Nonomuraea sp. NBC_00507: one gene and its partner. The protein of the gene in region 1 interacts with the protein of each later gene in a pairwise test. Links are inferred from orthologs where the notes say so. Each region holds a gene or a part of one and is shown on either strand. Other genes may lie near its edges.

Evidence for each region. The genes of interacting proteins can lie anywhere in the genome.
Region 2: the proteins of OHA25_RS00700 (region 1) and rlmB interact in binary tests that used the Escherichia coli proteins (3 or more experiments, as listed by UniProt). The link is inferred for Nonomuraea sp. NBC_00507 from one-to-one orthologs.

What each region holds. Positions count from the first base shown.
Region 1 is NZ_CP107853.1:153,123-161,001, forward strand. The notes cover bases 4,439-7,269. They hold OHA25_RS00700 (NAD(P)H-hydrate dehydratase), read right to left. Parts: upstream 6,665-7,269; coding sequence 5,213-6,664; downstream 4,439-5,212. Other genes in these bases: alr (alanine racemase), read right to left, coding at 4,439-4,975; OHA25_RS00705 (holo-ACP synthase), read right to left, coding at 6,674-7,024; OHA25_RS00710 (alkaline phosphatase PhoX), read right to left, coding at 7,038-7,269. Also shown: tRNA (adenosine(37)-N6)-threonylcarbamoyltransferase complex dimerization subunit type 1 TsaB, read right to left, coding at 1-11; OHA25_RS00670 (aminoglycoside phosphotransferase family protein), read right to left, coding at 57-809; OHA25_RS00675 (class F sortase), read right to left, coding at 841-1,380; OHA25_RS00680 (hypothetical protein), read right to left, coding at 1,385-2,113; tRNA (adenosine(37)-N6)-threonylcarbamoyltransferase complex ATPase subunit type 1 TsaE, read right to left, coding at 2,251-2,709; OHA25_RS00690 (alpha/beta fold hydrolase), read right to left, coding at 2,706-3,833; more of alr, read right to left, coding at 3,848-4,438; more of OHA25_RS00710, read right to left, coding at 7,270-7,879. UniProt on the Escherichia coli protein: Bifunctional enzyme that catalyzes the epimerization of the S- and R-forms of NAD(P)HX and the dehydration of the S-form of NAD(P)HX at the expense of ADP, which is converted to AMP.
Region 2 is NZ_CP107853.1:301,331-306,627, forward strand. Bases 1-2,773 are described here. They hold rlmB (23S rRNA (guanosine(2251)-2'-O)-methyltransferase RlmB), read right to left. Parts: upstream 1,982-2,773; coding sequence 1,019-1,981; downstream 1-1,018. Other genes in these bases: OHA25_RS01505 (hypothetical protein), read left to right, coding at 1-469; OHA25_RS01510 (hypothetical protein), read left to right, coding at 503-832; OHA25_RS01525 (RNA polymerase sigma factor), read left to right, coding at 2,348-2,773. Outside these bases: more of OHA25_RS01525, read left to right, coding at 2,774-2,911; OHA25_RS01530 (hypothetical protein), read left to right, coding at 2,951-3,229; OHA25_RS01535 (LLM class flavin-dependent oxidoreductase), read left to right, coding at 3,358-4,266; cysS (cysteine--tRNA ligase), read right to left, coding at 4,263-5,297. UniProt on the Escherichia coli protein: Specifically methylates the ribose of guanosine 2251 in 23S rRNA.

The DNA.
Region 1 (7,879 bases):
AGGACCAGCACGACTGTTTAGCCTACCTGCAGGAGCCGTCTCAACCGGCCGTATCGTCAGTCCCAGCCGGTACGCCGCCGCAGCCAGTCGAGCGCGACCACGCCCTGCGCCCGCTGGAACTCCCGCACCGTCGGCAGCCCCGGCGGGTCAGGCTGTCGGGCCTGCCGCACGAAGTATCCCGCCATCGCGGCGACGACGGCGGTCACGGCCGGGTCGGGGTCGGTGAACAGCTCATGCGGCGGCGGCCCGCCCTGCATGCCGACCGACGGCAGCATGCCCACCCGGTCGAACCACTGCGGGCCGACGCACGCCCACGGCCAGTCCACGACGTAGACCCGCTCGTCGGTGAGCAGGATGTTGTCGGCTCGCAGGTCGGCGTGGACCAGCGTGTCACCCGCCGCGGCCGCCTCCCAGCCGGACTCCAGCTCGGCCAACTCCTCGAGGTGGCCGAGCGCCCAAGGGTCGAGCCCGCTGGTGTCCTCCGCCATCAGTTTGCGCCAGCCGTGCAAGTCCGACCCCAGGACCTCGCCGATCGGCGGCGCGTCGATGGGGGTTGGGGTGAGCGCGGCCGACATTCTGCCCACGGCCTCCAGCACCCGGTCGAGCTGGTCGCGCCGCCACGGCAACTCCGGGTGATCGCCCTCGACGTCCTCGAAGACCAGCGCCACCCAGCCCTCCAGCTCGAACCCGGTCAGCAGCCGGGGCGCGGGAACGGACGCGGGCAGCGCTGCGGCGATCTTGAGCTCGGAGCGGTAGAGGCGGACGGTGTCGGGGTTCGGCTCGGGACCGGCGGGTGCGCCTCCTGCCAGGGCACGCGCGTGCCGGCCGCGGGAGGGTGGCTCATACCTGCGAAGCGTAGACGATGATGTTGTCCAGGTATTCGCCCTTGGCGTAGTCGAACTTGCCGCCGCAGGTCACCAGCTTGAGCCCGTCCTCGACGTACACGCGCCTGATCGGGAAGCTGTCCTTGTGCACCTGCTCGATCGAATCGACCTTGTACGTCACGGTCTTGCCGTCGCTGCGCTCGACCTTCACGGTCTCGCCCTTGCGTAACTGCCTGAGCTTGTAGAACACGGCCGGCGCGGTCTTGGTGTCCACGTGGCCGATGATCACCGAGGCGCCCTTCTCGCCGGGCACCGCGCTGCCCGAGTACCAGCCGGCCAGCTTGGGCTTCTCGTATGGAGGCAGCTCGACGTCGCCGTTCTTCTCCAGGCCGAGCTTCATCAGCGGGGCCTCGACGTCGATGGAGGGGATGTCGATGCTCTTGGGTACGACGTTCGCGACGGGAGTGGAGTCGGTCTGCTGCATGCCCCTGCCGAACGCGAACAGCAGCAGGCCCGTCACGGCCCCGGCGAGCACCACCCGTCCTGGGCGGGCCATCGTGTTATGCCCGGTTACGCCGCTTGACCGCGAAGGCGATGCCGCCGGCCAGGGCCAGGGCGATCAGCACGCCCGCGGGGCCGAGCGGGATCGAGGACTCGTCACTGACGTCCTGCGCGTACGTGCCGCCGCCGCCGGCCCTGGGCGCCTTGGTCGGCACGTTGGTCGGCAGCGCCTCGCCCGAGACGACCCGCAGCCGGGCCGTCCCCATGTCGTTGGTGCCGTCACACTTGACGTCGACGGTGTACGTGCCGCGTCTGACCGTTCCCCCGACCTGCGCCGAGCCGCGCACCCAGGGTGAGCCGCCGGCGGCGCCGGTCGGTGTGGGGGAGCTCCCGCCCGAGGGCACCGGGTCGAGCGTGGCGCCGCTGACGAACGCCGTGGACGTGGCGGTGCCGGTGTGTGCGGGACCACCGCTCGGGAGCGGGCAGTTGGCCAGGATCCATACCGTCGAGGTCTGGCCGGCCGTGACACGGTCGGGGTTGAGCTGGACCTGGATGGTGGGCCGGGTGACGCTCGGTCGCGGGCTGGCCGAGGTCGGGGTGGCTGTGGGGGTCCCACCCGGGGTGGTGGCCGTGCCGGTGGCTGTGGGTGTCGGTGTGGCTGTGGGGGTGGGGGTGGTTTCGGCCGAGGCCGTGCAGCCGGTCGTCAGACCGACCATGACGATGGCTCCCGCGTACGCGACTCGCCTGACCCTGAGCACCGGCCGCACCCCACTTTGCCGTCTTGCCACCAGCATCCACCCAAAATGTGGATGTCGCCCCTCCTGATACCCAGAAAATCTGGGCGAATCCCTAGCCAACGATCATGATTTACATCATCGGCCCGGTACGTCAAGAGTGCCAGCTTTGCCGGGGATTGATCGCGATTTTAATCTTCTAGCCGATCAAACGGCGTGTCGGCCCATCGCGGGCCCACGGCGCGCAACGTCACGATCCTGACCTCGTCGCCGGCCTCGCGGTCGATGTGGACCTCCAGCCGGTCCTCGGACAGGCCCTCGACCAGGCCTTCGCCCCATTCGACGACCGTGACGGACTCATCCAGCGAGGCGTCCAGGTCCAGGTCGTCCACTTCCAGGTCGCCGCCCAGCCGGTAGGCGTCGGCGTGCACCAGCGGCGGGCCCTGATGCAGCGACGGGTGCACCCGGGCGATCACGAACGTGGGCGAGGTGATGGGCCCGCGTACTTTGAGTCCTTCGGCGAGCCCCTGCACGAGCGTGGTCTTGCCGGCGCCGAGCGGCCCGGACAGCACGACCAGGTCGCCGGCGCGCAGGAACGCGGCCAGGCGGGCGCCGTACGCGCGCATGTCCTCGGCGCTCGCCGCCCTCACTCGTCCTCCACCCGCTTGACCAGGTCGCGCAGCGCGTCGTTGACGACGCCGGGGCGTTCGAGCTGGATCAAATGGGAGGTGTCGGGCACCTCCGTCAGCTGGGCTTTAGGCAGCGCGGCGGCCATGGCCTTGCTGTGATCGGGCGGGGTCAGCCAGTCCCGGTCGCCGACCACGATCGCGGTCGGCACCGGGTCGAGCACGTGCAGCGCGGACAGCTTGTCGTGGTTCATCAGCGCCGGGTAGAAGTCGGCGACCACCTCGGTCGGCGTCGCCCTGATCATGGACTCGGCGAAGTCGACGACGGTGGGACTGATGTTCTTGGAGTCGCCGAAGCCGATGAAGCGGGTGATCAGGAAGGCGATGTCGCTGCCGGCGCTGCGGGTCCTGTCGACCAGCGAGCCTCGCTTGCCCAACATCGAGACCGTGGACGGCGCGACCTTGTGCACGACCTTGGAGACCATCGCCGGCAGGCCCAGCGTCAGCTCGGCCAGCTTGCCCGCCGAGGTCGAGATGAGCGCCACGGCGCGGATCTTCTCGCCGAACAGATCCGGATAGCGGTCGGCGAGCGCCATGATCGTCATGCCGCCCATGGAATGGCCGACCAGCACGCACGGGCCCGGCACGAACTCCTCGATCACCTCGGCGAGGTCCTCACCCAGCCGGTCGATCGTGCTGTCGTCGGCGCCGGCACGCTGGGAGCGGCCGTGCGAGCGCTGGTCCCACAGGACGACGCGGTAGTTCTCGCGCAGGTCCTTGCGCTGGTAGTGCCAGGACTCCAGGCTGAGGCAGTAGCCGTGACAGAGCACGATCGTCAGCGGCGCGGCGTGCTCATGGTCGCGACCGCTTCGGGGCTCGTTGGCATCGTTGCTCTCGCTCTCTCCCCCCGAGCTCCTTCGCTCCTCGGGACCGTCGATCTCCACATGCAGCGCCACCCCGTCGGAGGTGACGAGCGTGCGCTCCCTGCCTCGCAGCTCGCCGAACGGCTCGCTGGCCTCGGTGTCGGGGCGCAGCCTGATCCGGCCGACCGCGTAGCGCTTGGCCAGCGCCGCCGCCGCGACACCGGCGGACGCCGCGCCGACGAGCGCGCCGGCGATCCCTACCCTGCGCCGTGTTGTCGTCGTCATCTCCCCGATCCTTCTTATGCCCGACCCTGGTAAACCCGCGGCACTCGCGAGCCGATCCTCGTCACGATTTCATGCGTGATCGTGCCGAGCGTATCCGCCCACTCCTGAGCGGTCGGCTCGCCCCCGTCACCGGGGCCGAACAGCACGACCTCCTCGCCCGCCGCGAGCGGGTCGTCACCCATGTCGATCATGAACTGGTCCATGCACACCCGGCCGGCGATCAGCCTGCGTCGGCCGCCCGCCAGCACCTCGGCCCTGCCCGTGGCGTGCCTGAGTATGCCGTCGGCATAGCCGAGCGGGACGAGTCCGAGCGTGGTCTCGCGGTCGGTGACGTAGAGGTGAGCGTAGGACACTCCCGAGCCCTCAGGGACCCGCTTGACCAGCCCGACCTGGGCGGTGAGCGTCATGGCCGGCCGGAGGCCGAAGTCGCCCAGCTCGGGGATCGGGCTCAGGCCGTACATCGCGATGCCGGACCTGACCAGGTCGTAGCGGGCTTCGGGGAGCGTCATGATGGCGGCGGAGTTGGAGATGTGCCTGATCACGTGGGAGCCGGCCGCGCCTCCCTGCTCGGCCAGCTTCAGCGCGGCCTCGAACGCCTCCAGCTGCTGCTGGATCGACGGGTGACCGGGGATGTCGGCGCAGGCGAAGTGGGACCAGAGGCCGACGATCTCGATGACGCCCTCGGCCCGCAGCTCCAGGGCCCTGGCCAGCAACGGCGGCCAGGTGGCGAGCGGCGAGCCGCCCCGGCTCATGCCGGTGTCGGCCTCCAGGTGCAGCTTCGCGGTGCGTCCCGTGCGCCGGGCGGCGGCGGCGATCTCGTCGAGCAGCCGCTCGTCGGCGGCCGACAGCTCGACGTCCTGCGCCAGCGCCTCATCGAGCGGCTCGCCCGGCGTGATGAGCCAGGCCAGGATCGGCGCGGTCACACCGCCCGCGCGCAACTCCAGCGCCTCCCTGACGAACGCGGTGCCGAGCCGGCTCGCGCCCCCCTCCAGCACGGCCGCGGAACACGGCACCAGGCCGTGTCCGTAGGCGTCCGCCTTGACGGCGCCCATCAGCTCGGTGCCGGCCGCCCGCTCCTTGAGCAGGGCCACGTTGTGTCTGATCGCGGCCAGGTCCACCCGTGCCTGCGCGGGCGTGGCCATCGGGGAGTACATCCTTCTAGTGTGGCAGCTCAGACGTGTGGTCGAGCGCGATTCGCACCGCTCACGCCGCTGCCCCGCGACTTTCGCCCCACATCACCCCGCCTCGCCCGCAGATCGCATGCGCCGGGCACAAGCCGCCTCGCCCGCAGATCGCATGCGCCGGGCACAAGCCGCCCCACCCGCAGAACGCACGCGCCAGGCAGCCGCCCGCCCGGCACGGGCAGGGCGTGCGGCCGGTCAGGTGTTGTCGGTGCTCACCGCTCGCATGGCCGCCGGGATCGCCGTAGCGACGTCGGCCGCCGCGAGCGGGGCGCCGTCGGCGGCCATGCGGCCGGCCAGCCCGTGCAGGTATGCCGCACAGGCCGCGGCGTCGTAGCAGCTCAGCCCTTGGGCGAGCAGCGCGCCCGCCACGCCGGACAGCACGTCGCCGGTGCCGCCGGTGGCCAGCCAGGACGTGCCGGTGCCGTTGACGCGTACCGGCCTGGAGTCCTCGGCGATCATCGTGGTCGACCCCTTGAGCAGCACGGTCACGCCCAGCTCGGCGGCCGCCCGGCGGGTGTGCTCCAGCCTGGCGGCCTCGATGTCGTCGCGGTCGGCCCGGATCAACCTGGCCAGCTCCCCGGCGTGCGGCGTGATCAGCACCGGCGCGCTGCGGAACAGCAGCGAGCGTTCCCTGGCCACCAGCGTCAGCGCGTCGGCGTCGATCAGCACCGGCACCTGCGACTCGAGCACCCTGGTCGCCAGCTCGTGCGCCCAGTCGTCGGTGCCGAGTCCCGGCCCGAGCACCCAGGCCTGCACCCGCCCGACGTCATCGATCGAAGGCCGCTCCAGCTGGGTGATCACCGCTTCCGGCCAGTGCGCGCGCACCTGCGCCACGGGGGCGGCCGGCCCGACGTAGCGCACCATGCCCGCCCCGGCACGCAGCGCCCCGCCCACGGCGAGCACGGCGGCGCCCGTGTACAGATCGCTTCCGGCCGCGACGCCCAGCACGCCCCTGCGGTATTTGTCCGACTCCTTGCCCGGGCGCGGCAGCAGGACGTCCACATCGCCGTCGGTGAGCGCGGCCACGTCGGGGTCGGGCAGGTAGGACCCGAGCCCGATGTCCACCAACTCGACCCTCCCCGCGCAGTCGGCTCCGGGATCGACGAGCAGTCCCGTCTTGTAGGCACCCATGGTGACGGTCACCCGGGCGCGCACGGCCGTCCCCTGCACCTGCCCGGTGCTCGCGTCGACGCCGCTCGGCACGTCCACCGCGACGATCGGGCCGCGGGCCGCGTTCGCCTCCTGGACGAGCTCACGGTACGGCTCCCGCAGCGCCCCGCTCGCCCCGATCCCGACGAGCCCGTCGACGATCAGGTCGGCCCGGTCGAGCGCCGCCAGGTCGACCACCCGCCCGCCGGCCTCCTGGAGCGCCGCCAGGCCCGCCTGGTGCGTCCTGGACCCGGTCAGGATGGCGCCCACCCACGCCCCGCGCCTGGCCAGGCGCTCGCCGGCGTAGAGCGCGTCGCCGCCGTTGTCGCCGCTGCCGACGAGGAGCACGACGCGTCTGCCGTAGACGCTGCCGAGCAGGTCGGCGCAGACTCCGGCGAGCCCGGCGGCGGCCCGCTGCATGAGCGTGCCCGGCGGCAGCTTCGCCATGAGCACCTGCTCGGCGGCCCGGATCTGGTCGGCGGTGTAGGCAGTGCGCATGATCCGAAGCTATCCTTCCGCGATCACATAGGCCACGGCCACCCCCGCATCGTGGCTGAGCGACACGTGCCAGCGCTTGACCCCGAGGTCGTAGGCGACCTCGGCGGCCTTGCCGGTGACCCGCAGCTCCGGCTTGCCCAGCTCGTCGCAGCGCACCTCCGCCTCCAGATGCCCCAGGCCCTTGGGTGCGCCCAGCGCCTTGGCTACGGCTTCCTTGGCGGCGAACCTGGCGGCCAAGGAGTGCACCGGGAGCGGCCGCTCGAGGTCGGTGAACAGCCGCTCGCGCAGCTGCGGCGTACGTTCGAGCGCCGCCTCGAAGCGGGCGATGTCCACGACGTCCACGCCGATGCCCAGGATCACCGTCCCAGGTTACTCAAAACAATCCACGCTCCCACGGGCCCCAGATCGCGATGGATCTGCCCTGTTTGGCCTGGACGTTGACGTACAGCGTGTGGCCGCCCGGCCCGAACGTGGAGCCCGCGAACTCGGCGCCCGGGTCGTCAGTGATCGGCTCAAGACGGCAGAAGTCGAAGATCTGCCCCGACCTGGTGAGCCCGCGCAGGTAGTTGGCACCCTCGCCGTCCTCGCACAACACCAGCGTGCCGCGTCTGCTGACCGTCACGTTGTCGGGCAGGTCGAGCGCCGAGGAGCGCGGCGACTCGTAGACGAGCTTGAGCCGGCCGCTCCACGTCTCGTACCCCCACACCTGCCCCCGGCCCTTGCCGAACCCCGACGGCGGCGGGTCGGCGGGATCGGTGTCGCCGCCCTGCGTGGAGACGAAGTAGACCGTCCCCTGGTGGAAGACCGCGCCCTCCAGCCTGGAGAAGATCGCCGCCCCCTGGGCCCGCCCCTGGCGGCCGACGGCCTGCACGACCTCGTCGTTGGACGGCTTGCCGCGGAAGTCGGGGTCGGGGTCGTCGATGTCCACCCAGACGGTCGTGTACGCTGCTCCAGGCTCCTGCCCCAGCGACAGGTCCTTGCGCTTGGCTCCCTTGACGGCGAGCATCTGCAGCCGGCCGCCGTCGAGCAGCTTCCCGGCCAGGACCGGGTGCTTCGGCGGCAGATACCGGTAGAACCCGGAGGGAAAGCCGAAGTTGTCCTCGGTCAGGTAAATCGCGCCCGTCGACGGGTCGAACGCCGCCGACTCGTGCGGGAAGCGCCCCGCCGACCTGATCGGCCTGGCCGTGGCCGCGCGACCGACCGGGACCTCGAAGA
Region 2 (5,297 bases), 140 kb from region 1 along the record:
GCGCTGCCCCTGCAAGCCGATGCGGATCAAGGACCAGCAGGAGCAGCCATGCCAGGGCGGCGGGTTCGTGTTCCTCGGGCCGAAGGGCGCACACATCCGGGACTCCAACTATGCGCAGCAGTTCTTCAACCCCGCGGCGGACGGCCGGTACACGGGCCCGAAAGGCGAACGTTCCCCTAAGGCCAAACCGGTGCTGGTCGACGTCAGCGGGGTATGGCCGGGTGAACCGGTGCCGGCGTGGCCGCGTGCCGTGCCGGGCGAGCCGTTCGAGCGGCCGGCCTGGCGGGGCTACCAGCGGCGTCCCATCGTGCTAGGGGTGAACGCGGCCTCGTCGAAGGAGAAGCTAGTGGCGTTCGCGGTGGAGCGAGGGCTGAGCCGGGCGGTGGCGGAGGACATGACGCGCAAGGAGATCCTTGATCAGTTCGTGCGACCGCACCGCCAGACCGACTATGGGCCGCTGGCGTCATGACTACCTGTCAAGGAGTGGCTGACACCGCACGGGATGCGGCACGGACACTCGACGTTGCTGGACGGGCTGGGGACACCCGTTCGTCTGAGGGACGACCGGATCGGGCACGCGTCCCCGGGGATGAAGCGGGGCGACATGCGCCGCCGGTACACACACATCGCGAAGGAGTGGCGAACTCAGCTTCGGAGAGACCTTCAGGAGGTGTGGGAGCAGGCGCTCGCCGAGCGGGCCTGGTTCGATCTTCACTCGCCGGTCGCGATGCTCGACGATCTTTTGAAGCCGTTCCGCGAGGCGAAGCGGGACCCGATCCCGCCGTTCTCCGCCGACGCCGACGTGCTCGAGTTGGTGTCGGCGGAGGCCTGAAAATCCAAGATCGATCGCACTCTCATCGCACTCGATCAAGAAAGCCCGGCCCGAGTTGATCTCGGACCGGGCGTTTTCCCTGTTCAAACCTAGAGCCGACGAGGGGAATCGAACCCCTGACCTTCTGTTTACAAGACAGATGCTCTGCCGATTGAGCTACGTCGGCGCGGCCTATCAGTGTAGACGCTAGAGACGCCTGTGACGAGCGACTTCGTACAGTGCCACGCCCGCCGCGACACCCGCGTTGAGTGACTCCGCCGCTGCGCGCATCGGGATGCGGGCCAGGACGTCACACTGCTCGCGGACCAGCCGGGACAGGCCCTTGCCCTCCGAGCCCACGATGATCACCGCCGGCTCGGTCAGTAGCTGGACGTCGCCGATGTCGGTTTCGCCGGCGCCGTCGAGGCCGATGACGAACAGGCCCGCGTCGCGATATTCCCGCAGGGCCGCCGTCAGGTTGGCGGCGCGGGCGACGCGGAGGTTGGCCAGGGTGCCGGCGGAGGTCTTCCATGCGCCTCCCGTTACGCCGGCTGAGCGGCGCGAGGGGATGAGGAGGCCGTGGGCGCCGAAGGCGGTGGCGGAGCGGGCGATGGCGCCCAGGTTGCGGGGGTCGGTGACGGAGTCCAGGGCGACGATCAAGGGGGTCTCGGCTGCGTCTTGCGCGAGCTCCACCAACTCCGACGGGTGCGCGTAGTCGTAGGCCGGAATTTGAAGGGCGATTCCCTGGTGTACGCCACCCTCCGTCAGGCGGTCGAGCTTTTCGCGGGTGGTCTCGAGCAGGGCGATGCCGCGTTCTGTCGCGATCTTGATGGAGTCGCGTACGCGGTCGTCGCCCTCGATGCGCTGGGCGACGTAGAGGGCGTTGGAGGGCACCCCCGCCTGCAGGGCCTCGAGCACGGGGTTGCGGCCGCCGATGTATTCAGGAGCGTCTTCCGAGCGGCGCTGCCTCGTCGGAGCCGCGCGGCGTGCGCCGCCCTGCTCCTCGCGGGCGATGCGCTCGGCGCGGGCCTTGTCCTTGTACCAATGGCGCATTTCGGCAGGCGGGGTCGCACCCTTGCCCTGGAGCCCACGGCGCCCCTGCCCTCCGGTGCCTTTGGACGGGCCCTTTTTCTTTGCGGGCCTGCCCGAAGCCCTACCCCCTGCTGCCATGCAATCAAGGGTACTCGGGCCACCGGGCACCTCATCCCACGCGAGCCGGTCCATATCCCACGCGAGCCGGTCCATATCCCACGCGAGCCGGTCCATACCCCACGCCGACCGGTCCGTGCACCGTCCCGATCAGCCGGGACTCCGCCACCCGGAACACCGCCACCTGGAACACCGCCATCCGGAACTCGGCCGCGGCGAGGTGAATCCTTCCAGGGCTGGAGTTCCTCTCATACTCGTCCCGGCAATCCCGCCGGCGACAACGGACATGGAGGTTGGTTGTCGTGGTCGTAGGTATCGCCGTCGCCGTCGCTGCCGTGCTCATCGGCACGTGTAGTGTCGTCGTGCTCCGCCGGAGGAGGCGTGATCGTGGCTGAGACGACGTGGTCGGACGAGCGGCTGGTCGCCGCCGCGCGCAGAGGAGACGTCGAGTCGATCGAAGCGCTGGTGGCGGGCGCGCACCCGCACGTGCAGCGGTTCGCGCGATCGTTGTGCGCCACGCCCGAGGACGCCGAGGACGCCGCGCAGGAGGCGCTGATCGTCCTGTATCGCAAGATCGGAACCTTGCGGGCTTCTGGAGCGCTTGTTTCGTGGATGTTCAGGATCATTCGCAATGAATGCATTCGGCGGGCCCGGCTCATGATGCGCCCCCCTAAGCCGCCGTTCACCGAAGCCACCGCAGTGCCGTCGGCTGAGGACGAGGTGTTCGAGCGGCTGGAGGCCGCGCGGGTGGCGGCGGCGATCGCTGCGCTGCCCGCCGACCAGCGGCAGGTGCTGATCATGCGGGATGTGCAAGGGCTCAGCGGGCGGATGGTCGCCGAGCGGCTGGGGCTCAGCATCGCGGCGATGAAGTCGCGGTTGCATCGTGCCCGTGCGGCGGTGCAGCGCACGTTGTCCGATCCGGCTCCGGGGGATCTCGATGCCGCCTTCTGATCTCGCTGTCGACGGGTCCGGCGGCTCCTGGAGGTCTCGATGACTGACGGCCGGAGCTTCGCGAGTTCGTCGCTGCCCCGGCATCTGGTGCGCGGTGCGGTCGGCTTCGGGGCGTTGATCGGCTCGGTGGCGCTCATCCCAGTGGTCGGGCCGGTCGGCCTGCTGCTCGCCCCCTTGGGGGTGCTCGCCTTTCGTGGGTGCCCGACCTGCTGGGCGATCGGGCTGGCACAGACGATCTCACGGGGGCGAATACAGCGGTCGTGCTCGGACGGCGGATGCGAGGTGAAAGTGGCCGAACGTCGCCGGCGGAGGGTCTGAAGGTCATCTGGCACGTCGGCCGAGCACCCCTGGCACGCGGCACGCGGCACCGGTGGGGACGAATTGACCTCAAGTCTGCTTGGGGTCCTAGCGTGGAGTCATCCCGGTCCCGCCCACCATCGGAAGGGATGACGATGCGGATCACCACCAGCCTGCCTGAGACCGATTCCGGCCTCCCCGCCATCGCGATGGCTCGCCACCTGGAAACCCTCGGGTACGACGCCGTCGGGATGCCGGATCTGCTCATCGGCGACGGCACGCCAGGATTCGACCCCGCCCTCGTCCTGGCTGCCGTCGCGGCCGCGACCAGCCGGATCAAGCTGGAATTCGGGGTGCTCACCCTGCCGCTCCGCCCCACGGCCTGGGTCGCGGCGCAGATCCAGACACTCCAGCATCTGTCCGGTGGCCGTGTCGTGCTCGGCGTCGGCATCGGCGGCTTCCCCGGCTCGCCGTTCTGGCGCGCGGCCGGCGGGGCGCCACGAGGAGAGCGCGGCCGCCGTACCGATGCCGCGCTGGAGCTCCTGCCGCGCCTCATTCGGGGCGAACCGGCCGAGGTGCTGGCAGGCGAGAAGGTCGTCCTGGCCCCGGCCGCCCCGGTCCCACCCATCCTGGTCGGCGGGAACTCCGAGGCCGCGATGCGCCGCGCCGTGCTGTACGGGGACGGCTGGGCGCCCTCACTCATCGACCCGCGGACCTTGGCGGGGAAGGCGGCGCGGTTGCGGGAAATCGCCGAGGAGCTCGAGCGGCCGGTCCCCTCGATCTCCGTGGGCGGTCACGCCTTCCTCGCGAACGACTCCGCGGCCGCCGTGGAGTCCTTCGTCCGCTCCCTGGTCGACGTGCACCGGATGTCGCCCGATGAGGCGGCGAGCGTCCCGGTGACCGGCGCTCCCGCGCAGGTGGCCGAGCGCCTGGCCGCGTACGCCGACGCTGGAGCCGACGCGGTCGGGCTCGGCCTCGACGGTGGCGATTGGCCCCGGCAGGCCGAACTGCTCGCCGAGGCCAGAGCCCTGGCAGCGCAGGGTGAGAGCGCGGGTTAGCGGGACAGCTCCCAGCGGGCCCCGTGCGGTGTGTCCTCCACCGTGATGCCCGCCGCCGCCAACTGGTCCCTGATCGCGTCCGCCGCCTCGTAGTCCTTGCGCGCGCGGGCCGCCTTCCGCTGCTCCAGCGCCACCGCCACCAGCGCGTCCACCACCGGCGCCAGGTCCGACCCGGCTCCACGCCACTGCGGCGAGCGCGGGTCGAGGCCGAGGACGTCCAGCATGTTCTGTGTCTCGGCCAGCAGCCGGGCCACGGCCTCCTTGTCGCCCCGCGACAGCGCCACGTTGCCCTCGCGCACCACCTCGTGCACGACCGCGAGCGCCTGGGGCGTGCCCAGGTCGTCGTTGAGCGCGTCCACGAACGCCTGCGGCAACGGCGCGTGCGCGTCCACGTCGTGGATCACCTCGGCGGCACGGGTCACGAAACCCTCGATGCGCTGGTATGCGGCCGCGGCCTCCAGCAGCGCCTCCTCCGAGTAATCGATCGAGGAGCGATAATGCGGCGCCGCCAGGTAGTAGCGAAGCTCCACGGGGCGCACTTTCTGCACCATCTCGGGAATCAGCAGCGAATTGCCGAGCGACTTGCTCATCTTCTCGGCGCCGATCTTGAGCATGCCGTTGTGCATCCAGTAGCGCGCGAACCCGTCGCCGGCCGCTTGGGACTGGGCGATCTCGTTTTCGTGGTGCGGGAAGATCAGGTCGATCCCGCCCCCGTGGATGTCGAATGTCGGCCCGAGGTATTTCGTCGCCATGGCCGAGCACTCCAGGTGCCAGCCAGGGCGCCCGGGACCCCAGGGGGTCGGCCAGGTCGGCTCGCCCGGCTTCTCGCCCTTCCACAGGGCGAAGTCGCGCGGGTCGCGCTTGCACGACTCGTCGTCGGTGTCGGCCGCGGCCCGCATGTTGTCCAGTTTCTGGTTGGAGAGCGAGCCGTAGCGGTCGGCGTAGGACTGCACGCCGAAGTAGACGTCACCGCCTGAGGCGTAGGCGTGGCCGCGGTCGATGAGCCGCTGCATCAGCGTGATCATCTCGGG